Microbispora hainanensis: one gene and its partner. The protein of the gene in region 1 interacts with the protein of each later gene in a pairwise test. Links are inferred from orthologs where the notes say so. Each region holds a gene or a part of one and is shown in the gene's direction. Other genes may lie near its edges. The genes, in order: OHB01_RS19640 and ndk.

Region 1 (6,427 bases):
GACGCCACGGTCGCGACCGCCCTTGAGAAGATGGCGCAGATCTTCGGCAAGAAGGAGTTCATGCTCGGCGGCTCGTCCGGTGCGCTGCAGACCGACTTCCCGACCTGCGTCACCCAGGTGTACGCCCAGAAGAAGGCCGCGATGGTCATCGAGGCCGACTTCGTCGCCGCCTCCCTCGGCCAGTCGGGCGCCAAGGTCGGCGAGGAAGCCAACATCATGCCGTTCCCGAAGGCCGGCGACACCGCTCCGGTCGTCCTCGGCGGTGACGTCGCGGTCGTGATGAAGGACAACAAGGGCGCGCAGGCGCTGGTGGAGTATCTCGCGTCCAAGGAGGGCGGCGAGGTCTGGGCCAAGCAGCCCGGCTACCTGTCCCCCAACCGCAACGTCTCCCCCGACAACTACCCCGACGAGCTGACCAAGCAGCTCGCCCAGACGATCATCTCGGCTGGCGAGTCGGTGCGGTATGACATGTCCGACCTCGCCCCCAGCGCCTTCGGCGGCACCGACGGCAAGGGCGAGTGGAAGGACCTGCAGGACTTCCTCCGCAACCCCTCCGACGTGAAGGGCGCACAGGAGAAGCTCGAGGCGGACGCCGCCAAGGCCTTCAAGTAAAGGAAGTACGGCCGTGACCGATCGGTTGGACGGCCAGCAGGCCACCGGCGACGGAGAAGCCGTCGCCGGGGCCTCCTCCGGCCCGCGCGAACCCCTCGCAGATCCTTCCTCCGACTCCCCCCAGGCGGGAGCGGCCCACTCCGATGCCGGGGCCGACACCCCGGCCGCCTCGGAATCCCTGACCGTTTCCGAGTCCCCTGCCGATTCCGGCTCCAGTGCCGGTTCCGGTGCCGAGCCCGTTTCCGCTGCCGGTTCCGGTGAGCCGGCGGCGGGTCCGGCCGCGGCGGGGTCCGCGACGGCGGCCCCGCCCGGCGCGGTCGCCACGGCGGGCACGGCGGCGGGCACGGCGCAGGCGTCCCCGCGCCTCGGCCCGCCGCCGAGACTCGCGGTGATGTTCCTGCTGCCGGCGGCGCTGCTGCTCGCCGCGTGGATGATCTATCCGGTCGTCTACTCCATCTGGCGCAGCCTCTTCGACGCCACCGGCGACCGCTTCGTCGGACTGGGCAACTACGTCTCGATCTTCACCGACTCCTCGACGCTCACCACGATCAGGAACAACATCATCTGGGTCGTGGTGGCCCCGATCATCGTCACCGCGCTCGGCCTGGTCTTCGCGGTGCTCACCGAGCGCATCAAGTGGTCGACGGCGTTCAAGCTCGTGCTGTTCATGCCGATGGCCGTCTCGCTGCTCGCCGCCGGGGTCATCTTCCGCCTCGTGTACGAGCAGGACCCCGACAAGGGCGTCGCCAACGCCATCATCACGACCGTCCACGACGCCTTCTCCACCAGCGCGAGCTACCCCGGAGCCCGGCCGCGGGAGAACGACCAGGCGCCCGCGGTCGTGCAGGACGGCGCCGTGGTGACAAGGCAGGAGGCGCAGGCGGGCACCCCGGTGCTGATCCCGCTCGTCGGCCTGACCCAGGACGCCGTGAAGGACGCCGCACCGGCCAAGGCCGCCCCCGGCGGCGACGGCCTGAGCGGCACCGTCTGGCTCGACGTCGTCCGCGGCGGCGGAGGCACGCTGAACCAGATCGACCCGCAGGAGAAGGGCCTCGGCGGCATCACGGTCGAGGCGGTCTCCGGCGGCGCGGTCAAGGCGACGACCGAGACGGCCGCCGACGGCACGTTCCGCTTCTCCGGTCTCCAGGCCGGTTCCTATGTCGTACGGCTGCCGCAGTCGAACTTCACGGCGCCCTTCAACGGGCTCACCTGGCTGGGGCCGTCGCTGATCACTCCCGCGATCATCGGCGCGTACATCTGGGTGTGGGCCGGATTCGCGATGGTGCTGATCGCGGCCGGGTTGTCGGCGATCCCCCGTGACGCCCTGGAGGCGGCCAGGATCGACGGCGCGACCGAGTGGCAGGTGTTCCGCCGGATCACCGTGCCGCTGCTGTCGCCGGTGCTGCTCGTCGTCTTCGTCACCATGATCATCAATGTGCTGAAGGTCTTCGACCTGGTGTTCATCATCGCCCCCGGCTCGGTGCAGCCGCAGGCCAACGTGATCGCGCTGGAGATGTGGCGCGTGTCGTTCGGCGGCGGCGGCAACCAGGGCCTGGGAAGCGCGCTGTCGATCTTCCTGCTCGTGCTGGTGGTGCCGTTCATGATCTTCAACATCCGCCGGTTCAGGAGGGACGAGGGATGACGACCCTGGCCGAACCCCGGCACGCGCAGCCGATCCAGCGCAACGTGGTCGCACGGGTGGTCGACCGCCTCGGCGGCGGCCTGGTCCAGGTCTTCATGATCCTGGTCGCGCTCTTCTGGCTGCTCCCCACCCTGGGGCTCCTCGTGGTCTCGCTGCGCGGCGAGACCGACAACAACTCCTCCGGCTGGTGGACGCTGTTCACCAAGCCCGCGCAGCTCACGTTCGACAACTACTCGAGCCTGCTCGCGTCGGGCTTCGGCTCGTCGTTCTGGAACACCGTGCTCATCACGGTGCCGGCGACGCTGCTGGTGATCGGCATCGCGGCCATGGCGGCGTACGCGTTCGCCTGGATCGAGTTCCCCGGCAGGGACCTGGTGTTCCTCGTGGTCATCGCCCTGCTGGTCGTCCCGGTGCAGATCGCGCTGATCCCCATCGCCAAGCTGTACGGAGCCCTCGGGATCTTCGGCTCGATCCTCGGGGTCGTGCTGTTCCATGTGGCGTTCGGTCTGCCGTTCGCCATCTTCCTGCTGCGCAACTTCTTCGTGGGCATTCCGCGCGAGCTGCTCGAAGCGGCGAGGATGGACGGCGCGCCGGAGTGGCGGATCTTCGCCACCGTGGTGTTCCCGCTGGCCAAGCCCGCGATCGCGTCGCTCGGCATCTTCCAGTTCCTGTGGGTGTGGAACGACCTGCTCGTCGCGCTGGTGTTCGCCGACACCGAGAACCAGCCGATGACGAAGGCACTGCAATCCCAGATGCGGCAGTTCGGCACGAACGTGGACATCCTCGCGCCGGGCGCGTTCCTGTCGCTCATCATCCCGCTGGTGCTGTTCTTCGCCTTCCAGCGGTATTTCGTGCAGGGCATGCTCGCGGGCTCGGTCAAGTGACCGGCCGGAGGCCCCGGATCGTCCCGGGGCCTCCGGCATCACCGCGGTCACCACGGGAAATGTCCCGTGTGTGGTGCACCGTACAGAAAGGGGGTCGGATGCCCGCTTTACGGGGGTAAGCGGGCATCCGATCTTTCCGCTGCCGGGCCGTACGGGGGCCGAAAAGCCGATAGAGTGCGCGGACATGTCAGGACGTCCGTTGCACGAACTCGTGGAAGCCGGGTGGGCCGAGGCCCTCGCACCCGTGGCCGGGCGGATCGCCGCCATGGGCGACTTCCTCAGGCAGGAGATCGCGGAAGGCCGCCAGTACCTCCCGGCGGGGAACAACGTCCTCCGCGCGTTCCAGCAGCCGCTGAGCGAGGTCCGGGTGCTGATCGTCGGTCAGGATCCGTACCCCACCCCCGGACACCCCGTCGGGCTGAGCTTCTCCGTGGCCCCCGACGTACGGCCGCTTCCGGGCAGCCTGGTCAACATCTTCAAGGAGTACATGGCCGATCTCGGCCACCCCACCCCGCCCTCGAACGGCGACCTCACCCCGTGGACCGAGCAGGGCGTGCTCCTGCTCAACAGGGTGCTCACGGTGATGCCGGGCAAGCCCGCCTCCCACCGGGGCAAGGGCTGGGAAGAGGTGACCGAGCAGGCCATCAAGGCGCTGGTCGCGCGGGGCGGGCCGCTCGTTGCGATCCTGTGGGGCCGCGACGCCCGCAACCTGCGGCCGATGCTGGGCGACGTGCCGTGCATCGAGTCGGCCCACCCCAGCCCGCTGTCGGCGCGCAGCGGGTTCTTCGGCTCCCGTCCGTTCAGCCGGGCAAACGCCCTGCTGGAGCAGCAGGGCGCGGCGCCGGTCGAGTGGAAACTGCCGTAACGGCTAGCCGATAGGATCACCACCATGAGCGATGGAACGGACACCGGTCGCTACCTGCGGCTCACCGTCGACCTGGTGGTCGAGGTCCTCGATGTCGACGCGCTGCAGGCAGCGGCGCTCGCCGAGATCCGCGACCCCCAGGCCGAGCTGAACGACGCCGAGCGGCAGGAACAGATCGAGCTGGTCAACTCCGACGAGACGGGCGCGGCCGCCCTGCAGTGGCTGATCGAGCCCGACCACGTGCTGGGCCTGGTCGAGCACGTCGCCGAGGTCGAGCCGCGCGAGGCGATGCTCGGCGTGGAGCCGTCGGAGGGCGTCCTGGAGGACGAGGACGACCACGACCACGACGAGCCGGGCCACACCCACTGATTCCCGTCCGCTGAGGCCGGTCTGCTGCGGCCGGTCTGCTGCGGCCGGTCTGCTGAGGCCGGTCTGCTGAGGCCGGTCTGCTGTGGCCGGCCGCATCCACCTCAAGCCGGGTCTGCTGAGGCCGGGCCACACCCACTGATACCCGCCCACTGAGACCCGTCCGCTGCGGCCGGTCCAGATCTGCTGAGACCGGCCCATGGGAGGGCGTCGGGCCGGCCGCCTGCCGGGCCGACGCTTCCGCGCCGGCCCCTTACCCGGCCGAATGACGACCACGGGTAAGCGTCACAAAGCCTCAGGCATTCGGGATGAAACGGCGAAAACCATCACAGGACCGCGGGTAAGCCACATCGTCGCGGCCATGCGTGACGGGATCGAGGTAAGTGCCACACGGCCGCGGGCAGGCGTCAGGGGACCGCGGGCAGGCGCCAGCGCCGCTCACACCGGCCGAAGAGGCTCGTGCGGTCCGGCCGGAGGCTCCACGTAGATAGGGTCGCCGGGCCGGACCTCGCCGCCCTCGATGACGATGCCCATGACCCCCGCCTTGCGCACCAGATTGCCCTCTTCATCCCGATCCAGCACGGCCTTCATCAACCCGTCCTGGAAACCGTTGAGCTGCGCGCACGGGTTGCGCAGGCCCGTCACCTCGACGACGGCGGTCTCGCCGAGGCGCAGCCGTGTCCCCGTGGGCAACGCGAGCAGATCGACACCCCTGGTGGTGACGTTCTCCCCCATGTCCCCCTCCCGTACGGCGAAGCCCGCCTCGCGCAGTTCGTCGTGCAACTCCGCGTGCACCAGGTGCACCTGGCGCAGGTTCGGCTGGCTGGGATCACGGGCGACCCGCGACCGGTGCTTCACGGTCACTCCGGCGTGGGCGTCGCCCTCGACACCGAGGCCGGCCAGCAGCCGGATCGACTCCAGAGGGGTCTTGCTGAAGGTGTGGGTGGCGCTGCGGCTTACCGCTATCACTCTGCTCGTCATGTCTTCTCCTCTTAGGGCAACGGCTCCATTCCGTGCACGAAGGTGAGAAGACGGCAAGTGGATATTCGTCACACGGGGCCTGCTCGCCGACCCGCGCGACGCGTTGACCAGCGGAAAGAGGCCGGCGATCTCTATAGCGCCGGGCACCCCGCCGTCCCGTGCACGCGCGTGCCGTCAGGAGCGGTACGCGTGGCGCCCCGGACGTCAGACGCCGGGCGTCGGGCGTCGAACGTCGGGCGTCGAACGTCGAACGTCGAACGTCGGGCGTCGGGCGTCGGGCGTCGGGCGTCGGCGAGCAGCATCAGCGCGAACAGCCCGGCAGACCCGGATCCGCTCATGTCGGCCACGGCGCGAAGCGTGCGGCGCCGCCCGAGGACGCGCACCTCCGCCGAAGACTTCTTCGACAGCCTGGCCGGGCGGAACGGGTCAGGAGCTCAGGACCTCCTCACGCCGCCGGGCGAGGGAGTCCTGCTGACGGGTGAGCTCACCGCAGCGAACGGACACCTGGGCGACCATGGCCGCGACCCACTCGGCCACCTCGCGGACGGCCTCCGCCGTACGGGCGATCCGCTGGTGCTTGATGGCGTCGGTGATGATGTTGTCGAAGAAGACGTCGGCGAACCAGCGGGTGTCCACCTTCGGCAACCGGGGTGCGGCGACGACGCCGATGTCGGCCAGCTCGCGGGAGAACCGATCGAGAGCGCCCTGCGCGTGCCACGCCGCCTCGTCGGCCTGACGCAGGTGTCCGTGCTCGACCATGTCGGCGAAGCCGCCGCTGCTGAACATGTCCCATGTCGAGGCGCCGCGGGCGCCGCTCAGGTGCCGCAGGACGTAGCCGACCGCCTGGCCCGCGGCGGCTCCGGCCTGCTGCGCCTCCTGGTGCTCGCGCAGGTCGGCGCTGACGTTCGCCAGCCGGGCGGCGATGTCGGCCAGCTCCCGCCCGCGCGGGTCCCCGGACTCGACCAGCATCCGTTCCTTGCGGGCGAGCAGCACCTCCAGCTCCTGATGCGGGTTGCCGAGCTCCGCGAGGGCCTGGTCGGTGGTCCGCAAATCGCCGGCGAGCCACTCCAGGCGGGT
Region 2 (6,244 bases), 4.6 Mb from region 1 along the record:
GAACTCCTGACAATCGCCACGGAATTCCTGGTTCCGATGATGTTCTTCCTCGGGGTGATCTTCGCTGCCCTGTGGATAACGGCTATCTTCGTCGCTCGCCGTGTCGAAGGGACGACGAAGCGCTAAAGTCGGCAACCATGGCCGTCCCTCCCGTACCGCAGGCTCGGACCGCCGTGCCGGTCCGTGCCGTGCGCGTCCCTCTGCTGGTCGACGTCGTCATCGGGCTGCTCACGCTGGTGGCCCTTCCTCTGGCGCTCGTCGCCATCCCGAACACGATCTCCGTCGTGGCGGCGCTGCTGCCGCCGGGTGTGTCGCAGGTCGACATGATCCGCGCGCACGGCCTGGCGCTGCCCGCCATGCTGGTGACCGTGCCGCTCGCCGCGGTCGCAGTACGCAGGTTCCGCGCGGCGCCGATCCTCGTGGCGGGGCTCACGCTGCTCGCGCTCGCCGACGTGGCCGGGGGTTACACCGACACGGTCGCGCTCGTCGGCGTGCTGCGCGTGCTCCACGGGATCGGCGCGGGCATGCTCGTGCCGGCGACGCTGGTCGCGGTCGCCGAGCGTCCCCGTCACCGGGTGCTGCTGCCGATCTGGGCGGGCACGCTCGCCGCCTCGCTGCTGACGGCCCAGGCCCTCGCCCTGTGGGCGATCCGGGACGTGTCCTCCTGGCAGGTCACCCTTCAGCCGTACCCGCTGCTCACCGGGGTGGCGCTGGCTCTCGCCGCGGCCTACCTGGTGCTGTGGATGATCTCCAGCGACGGCGGCTCGCCGGCCGAGGGGGAGATCCTGCCCGGGGGCCGGCCGACGTCGGCGGAGCGCGGGCGGCTCGCGCTGGCCATCGTGCCCGCCGCGGCCATCGCCGTGCTGGGCGTCGGGATCACCTTCGACTGGCCCCCGCCTCTGGTCGTCGTCGCGGCGGCGGTCGTGGTGGTGGCCATGCTGGCCCTCGCGGCTCTCGGCACGTTCGAGGGGCCGGGCGGCCGTACGCTCGCCTTCGTCAACGTCGCGGTGGGGCTGGTGGTGCTGCCGACCGCCGCGCAGATGACCTACATCGAGCTCGGCGGCCCGCTGGGCGGTCCCGGCCTCAAGGGCCTGTGGGTGCCGTTCCTGGTGGCCGCGGTGACCGCCCTCGTGGGCGCCGTCCTGGCGGGCCGGGCGCCCGAGGCGCTCGCGGCCCGGATGACGGTCCTCGGTCTCGCGGCCGTCGTCGTGGGGCTGGCCGCGATCAGGCTGCTGGTCCCGGCGCCGTCGGGCACGCCGCTGGTGGTGCCGTTCGTCCTGCTGGCCGCGGGGTCGGCCGTGGCGCTGGTCGGCGCGTTCCGTACGGCGGGCCTGGGGACGGCGATGCTGGGCCTGTCGCTGTGCTTCCCGGCCGTGCTCGCGGGCTTCCTGCTCGGCACGGGCATCCAGGTGAACCGGCTGCGCGAGGCCGCGGAGAGCGCACGGGGTGACGGGAACGCCCTGGTCAACGGGTTCATCGACGCGCTGCACATGTGGGCGCTCGTCGGCGGATTCGTGGTGGTCGGCGTGATCGTGCTCTCCTCCGTCCTGGCCCGGAGGGCCGCCACCGCGGCGGCGGACAGTGACGTGGTGATCCCGCTGCCGACGCCGTCGCCCGAGAAGGCCGACGACACCCCCGAGGACTCCGGCTCCAAGCACTGACCCGGCACGCGGCAGGACTCGCCGCTCACGTACCGACCCGGCATGCGGCAGGACTCGCCGCCGCACACTGACACGGTACGCACAGGAACACCGCCGCCCGCGCACCGACACGGTGACACGGTACGCACAGGAACACCGCCGCCCGCGCACCGACACGGCTCGCGCAGAAACGCCCGCCCGGAGCGCCCGTCCGAGACGCCCGTCGAGATGCTCTGCCGCAGACCCGCCGGCATCGGACTCGTCCGATCGGAGCGGCGTTCCCGGACCGGTAAGCTGCCGTTGCGTCGGAGCTTCCCAGCCGGAGCTTCCCAGACGCGTGACGGGCGGGCCCGCGATCCGCCGGGTCACCGTGTACGGCGAGTCAACGACCTTAGGAGAAAAGACCGTGTCCGAGCGTACGCTTGTCCTGATCAAGCCCGACGGGGTCCGTCGCGGCCTCATCGGGGACGTCATCGGCCGCATCGAGCGCAAGGGCCTCAAGATCGTGGCGATGGACCTGCGCACGCTCGACGCCGAGACGGCCAAGGCCCATTACGCCGAGCACTCGGAGCGTCCGTTCTTCGGCGAGCTGGTGGAGTTCATTACCGGCGGCCCGCTGGTCGCGATGGTGCTTGAGGGCCCCCGGGCCGTAGAGGCGTTCCGCGCGCTGGCCGGCCTGACCGACCCGGTGAAGTCCGCGCCCGGCACCATCCGCGGCGACCACGCTCTTGAGATCGGCGAGAACGTCGTGCACGGCTCCGATTCGCCGGAGTCCGCGGCCCGGGAAATCAAGATTTTCTTTCCCGACCGTTTCTAGTCCTTGCCACACGAGAGGCCCCGGTTTAAACCGGGGCCTCTCGTGTTTTTCCAGGTGGTGACCGAGCTTAGGCAGGGCGACACCGGTTTTTCCGGGGCCTTGGGAGCTCGATGTGCCCAGTGATGAGCACATGCCGTTACGATTCGAATGCGATGCGTCATCCCGCACTCCCGCTGAACCCGGTAACCGCTAACCACCTGAAGGAAGGCTTCCTTCCGCATGGGCAGCAAGCTGACATTCCTGGGCCGTGACATGGCTGTCGACCTTGGCACGGCGAACACTCTCGTCTACGTCCGAGGGCGCGGCATCGTCCTGAACGAGCCGTCCGTCGTCGCCATCAACGTCACGACAGGAAACATCGTGGCTGTTGGGATAGAAGCGAAGCGGATGATCGGTCGGACGCCCGGAAACATCGTCGCGATCCGTCCCCTGAGGGACGGTGTCATCGCGGACTTCGATGTGACCGAGCGGATGCTGCGTTACTTCATCCAGAAGATCCACAAACGGCGCCATTTCGTGCGCCCGCGCATCATCGTGGCCGTGCCGAGTGGCATCACCGCGGTGGAGCAGCGCGCCGTGAAAGAAGCGGGCTACCAGGCCGGGGCCCGCCGTGTGTACATCATCGAGGAACCGATGGCGGCCGCGATCGGAGCCGGCCTGCCGGTCCACGAGCCGACCGGGAACATGGTCGTCGACATCGGCGGCGGCACCACCGAGGTGGCCATCATCTCGATGGGCGGCATCGTGACCAGCCAGTCGATCCGCGTCGGCGGCGACGAGCTCGACCACGCGGTCATCGCCTTCGCCAAGAAGGAGTACTCGCTGATGCTGGGCGAGCGCACGGCGGAGGAAGTCAAGATCGCCGTCGGGTCGGCCTGCGTCACGGGCGAGGACTTCCACGCCGAGGTGCGCGGCCGCGACCTGGTCAGCGGCCTGCCGAAGACGGTCGTCATCAGCGCGGAGGAGATCCGCCGGTCCATCGCAGAGCCGGTCAACGCGATCGTCGACGCGGTGAAGTCGACGCTGGACAAGTGCCCGCCGGAGCTCTCCGGCGACCTCATGGACCGGGGGATCGCCGTGACCGGTGGCGGCGCCCTGCTGCGCGGCATGGTCGACCGGTTGCGTGAGGAGACCGGCATGCCGGTCCACCTGGCCGAGAACGCGCTCGACTCGGTCGCGCTCGGCTCCGGGCGGTGCGTGGAGGACTTTGAAGCCCTCCAGCAGGTGCTCGTGCCGGAGCCCCGCAACTAAGGAGCGTCATGAGAGACACCCGTCGCGCCCGTCTCACGCTCGGAATCCTCCTCGCCGTGGCGCTGATCCTCATCACCGTGGATCACCGGGCCGGGAACAACCGCGTCCTCGGCCCGGTGCGCGACTTCGCGAGTGCCGTGTTCGGGAAGGCCGAGCGCGTCGGTGCCGCCGTCACCAGCCCGATCACCGGATTCGTCGGCATGGTGCGCGACGCGCCCTCCGCGCGGCGCACCATCGCCGACCTGCGCAAGGAGAACGCGCGGCTGCGCGACGAGGTGTCGGCGCAGAAGCTCGACAGGGCACGGGCCGACAAGCTCGACAGCATGCTCGGGCTGGCGGGTCTCGGCCGCTACCGCATCGTGCCGGCCCAGGTCGTCGCGCGGCGTACGGTGGCCGGTTTCGAGGACACGGTCGAGATCGACGCCGGCACCGGCGACGGGATCCGGCCCGACATGACGGTGCTCAGCGACGCCGGGCTGGTCGGCCGCGTCGTCCAGGCGGGCCCGGACGGCTCGACGGTGGCGCTCCTGACCGACCCGGCCCTGTCGGCCGGGGCCAGGTTGGAGGGCGGCAACGAGCTCGGCGTCGTGAGCGGCCTCGGCGAGGCGGGCGGCGGCGGCAACCTCGTCAGGTTCCGCCTGCTCGACTCCACCGTGCCGATCGGCGTGGGCCGCCGGATCGTCTCGTTCGGCTCCCAGCAGAGCAAGCCGTACGTGCCGGGGGTGCCGATCGGCGTGGTCGAGCGGGTGGACAACACGCCGGGTGAGGTGACGAGGACGGCCTACGCGCGGCCCTTCACCGACTTCTCCGCGCTGGACGTCGTCGGCGTGGTGGTCGCGGCGCCGAAGCGTGATCCGCGCGACGCGGTGCTGCCGCCGAAGCCGCCACCGCCGCCGAAGCCGCCGCGCGAGGACCAGCGGCGCGGCGACGCCCGGGGGCAGGGACGCGCCTCGCTGGAGGCCGAGTGGGGGCTCGACGGCCGCAGTCGCGGCGCGGGCGACGAGGCGCGGGCCGCGACCGGACCGCAGGTGCGCGAGGGCCGGCCCGAGGCCGCGCAGGAGCGGCGCGGCCGGCACGGCACGCAGGCCGTGGACAGCGAGCAGCGCGCCCAAGAGCAGCGCGCACAGGAGCAGTACGCCCAAGAACGGCAGGCGCAGGAGCAGGGGCGCGAGCAGCCGGCGCAGGAACGGCAGGCGCAGGGGCGGCAGGTCCACGAGCAGCCCGCCGCGCACCGATCGCCCGCCGCGCACCGGCCGCCGGCCGTGGAGCCGCGCGACGCGCCTCGGCAGCACGACGGCCACGGTGAAAGGAACTGACCGATGGGCCGCAACCTCCTCGCCGCGCTGCTGCTCTTCGTGGCTCTGGTGCTCCAGGTCAGTGTGGTCAACCGGCTGCTGCTTTCCTGGGCGCCCGACCTGGTGCTGGTGACGGTGGCCGCGCTCGCGACCAGGCGCGGGGCCGTCCCGGGCGCGGTGATCGGCTTCTGCGGCGGGCTCGCCTATGACCTGCTGCCTCCCTCGAACCACACGCTGGGCCAGTACGCGCTGGTGCTGTGCGCCCTCGGCTACGCGGCCGGGCGGTTGGGAGATCGGGTGCCGCTGTTCGCGGTGGCGGCGTGCGCCGTGCTCGCGCCCGGCATGCTGGCGGGCCTGGGCGCGTTGATCGGCGCGCCGGGGGTCACCTGGTCGGTGCTGGCCACGGCATGGCCCCGGGCCGCGATCTGCAATCTCGTGGCCGCTCCACTGGCGCTCTGGGCGGTCAAGGTCACGCACGGCGGCCATCGCAGGCGCGCAGGCGGTGGCGAGCTCGTGCCGAGCTGGAGACGGGGGACGGCATGACACGTTTGCGCGGACGCCTGATCGTCCTGCAGGTGCTGGTCATCGCCATGATCGTGGTGCTCGTCGTCCGGCTGTGGCAGGTCCAGGTGGTGCAGGGGCCGCGGTTCGTCACGGTCGCGACGGAGACGCGCACCCGTGAGGTGCGGGTGCCCGCTCTGCGTGGGGCGATCCTCGACTCCTCCGGCCGCCCGCTCGTGCGCAACCGTACGACGCTGGTGGTCTCCGTGGACCGCGGCCGGCTTGAGCGGATGCCGGACGGCGGCGACGCGGTTCTGCGCCGGTTGTCCGCCGTGCTGAAGGTGCCGCTCGCGAAGCTGAAGCAGGAGATCCGGGCGTGCGGCCCGGGCATCAGCCGCCCGTGCTGGCCCGGCTCGCCGTACACGCCGATCCCGGTCGCCAACAACGTCAATCCCCGGGCGGCGCTGCAGATCCTGGAGCGCCAGGAGGACTTCCCCGGCGTCACGGCCGACATCCAGGCGCTGCGCGACTATCCCAACGGAAAGGACGCCGCCCAGCTCCTCGGCTACCTGCAGCCGGTGACGGAGAGCGAGCTGGAAAAGCGCGAGGGTCTCAAGGCCAACTATTCGGGCGTCGACCTCACCGGCCGCGACGGGCTCGAGCGCACCTACGATTCCGCACTGCGCGGCACGCCCGGCCTGCGCAACGTCCAGGTCGACCGGATGGGCAAGGTCATCACG

Evidence for each region.
Region 2: the proteins of OHB01_RS19640 (region 1) and ndk interact in binary tests that used the Escherichia coli proteins (3 or more experiments, as listed by UniProt). The link is inferred for Microbispora hainanensis from one-to-one orthologs.

The regions. Positions count from the first base shown.
Region 1 is NZ_CP108086.1:4,181,571-4,187,997, reverse strand. The notes cover bases 2,187-5,162. They hold OHB01_RS19640 (uracil-DNA glycosylase), read left to right. Parts: upstream 2,187-3,322; coding sequence 3,323-4,003; downstream 4,004-5,162. Other genes in these bases: OHB01_RS19630 (MOSC domain-containing protein), read right to left, coding at 4,808-5,162; OHB01_RS19635 (hypothetical protein), read left to right, coding at 4,028-4,372; OHB01_RS19645 (carbohydrate ABC transporter permease), read left to right, coding at 2,251-3,138; OHB01_RS19650 (ABC transporter permease subunit), read left to right, coding at 2,187-2,254. Outside these bases: OHB01_RS19655 (ABC transporter substrate-binding protein), read left to right, coding at 1-612; more of OHB01_RS19650, read left to right, coding at 626-2,186; more of OHB01_RS19630, read right to left, coding at 5,163-5,350; OHB01_RS19625 (hypothetical protein), read right to left, coding at 5,777-6,427. UniProt on the Escherichia coli protein: Excises uracil residues from the DNA which can arise as a result of misincorporation of dUMP residues by DNA polymerase or due to deamination of cytosine.
Region 2 is NZ_CP108086.1:8,793,282-8,799,525, reverse strand. Bases 959-3,751 are described here. They hold ndk (nucleoside-diphosphate kinase), read left to right. Parts: upstream 959-2,046; coding sequence 2,047-2,457; downstream 2,458-3,751. Other genes in these bases: OHB01_RS39760 (rod shape-determining protein MreC), read left to right, coding at 3,717-3,751; OHB01_RS39765 (rod shape-determining protein), read left to right, coding at 2,677-3,708; OHB01_RS39775 (hypothetical protein), read left to right, coding at 959-1,661. In the rest of the region: OHB01_RS39780 (DUF4233 domain-containing protein), read left to right, coding at 1-126; more of OHB01_RS39775, read left to right, coding at 138-958; more of OHB01_RS39760, read left to right, coding at 3,752-5,024; rod shape-determining protein MreD, read left to right, coding at 5,028-5,546; mrdA (penicillin-binding protein 2), read left to right, coding at 5,543-6,244. UniProt on the Escherichia coli protein: Major role in the synthesis of nucleoside triphosphates other than ATP. The ATP gamma phosphate is transferred to the NDP beta phosphate via a ping-pong mechanism, using a phosphorylated active-site intermediate.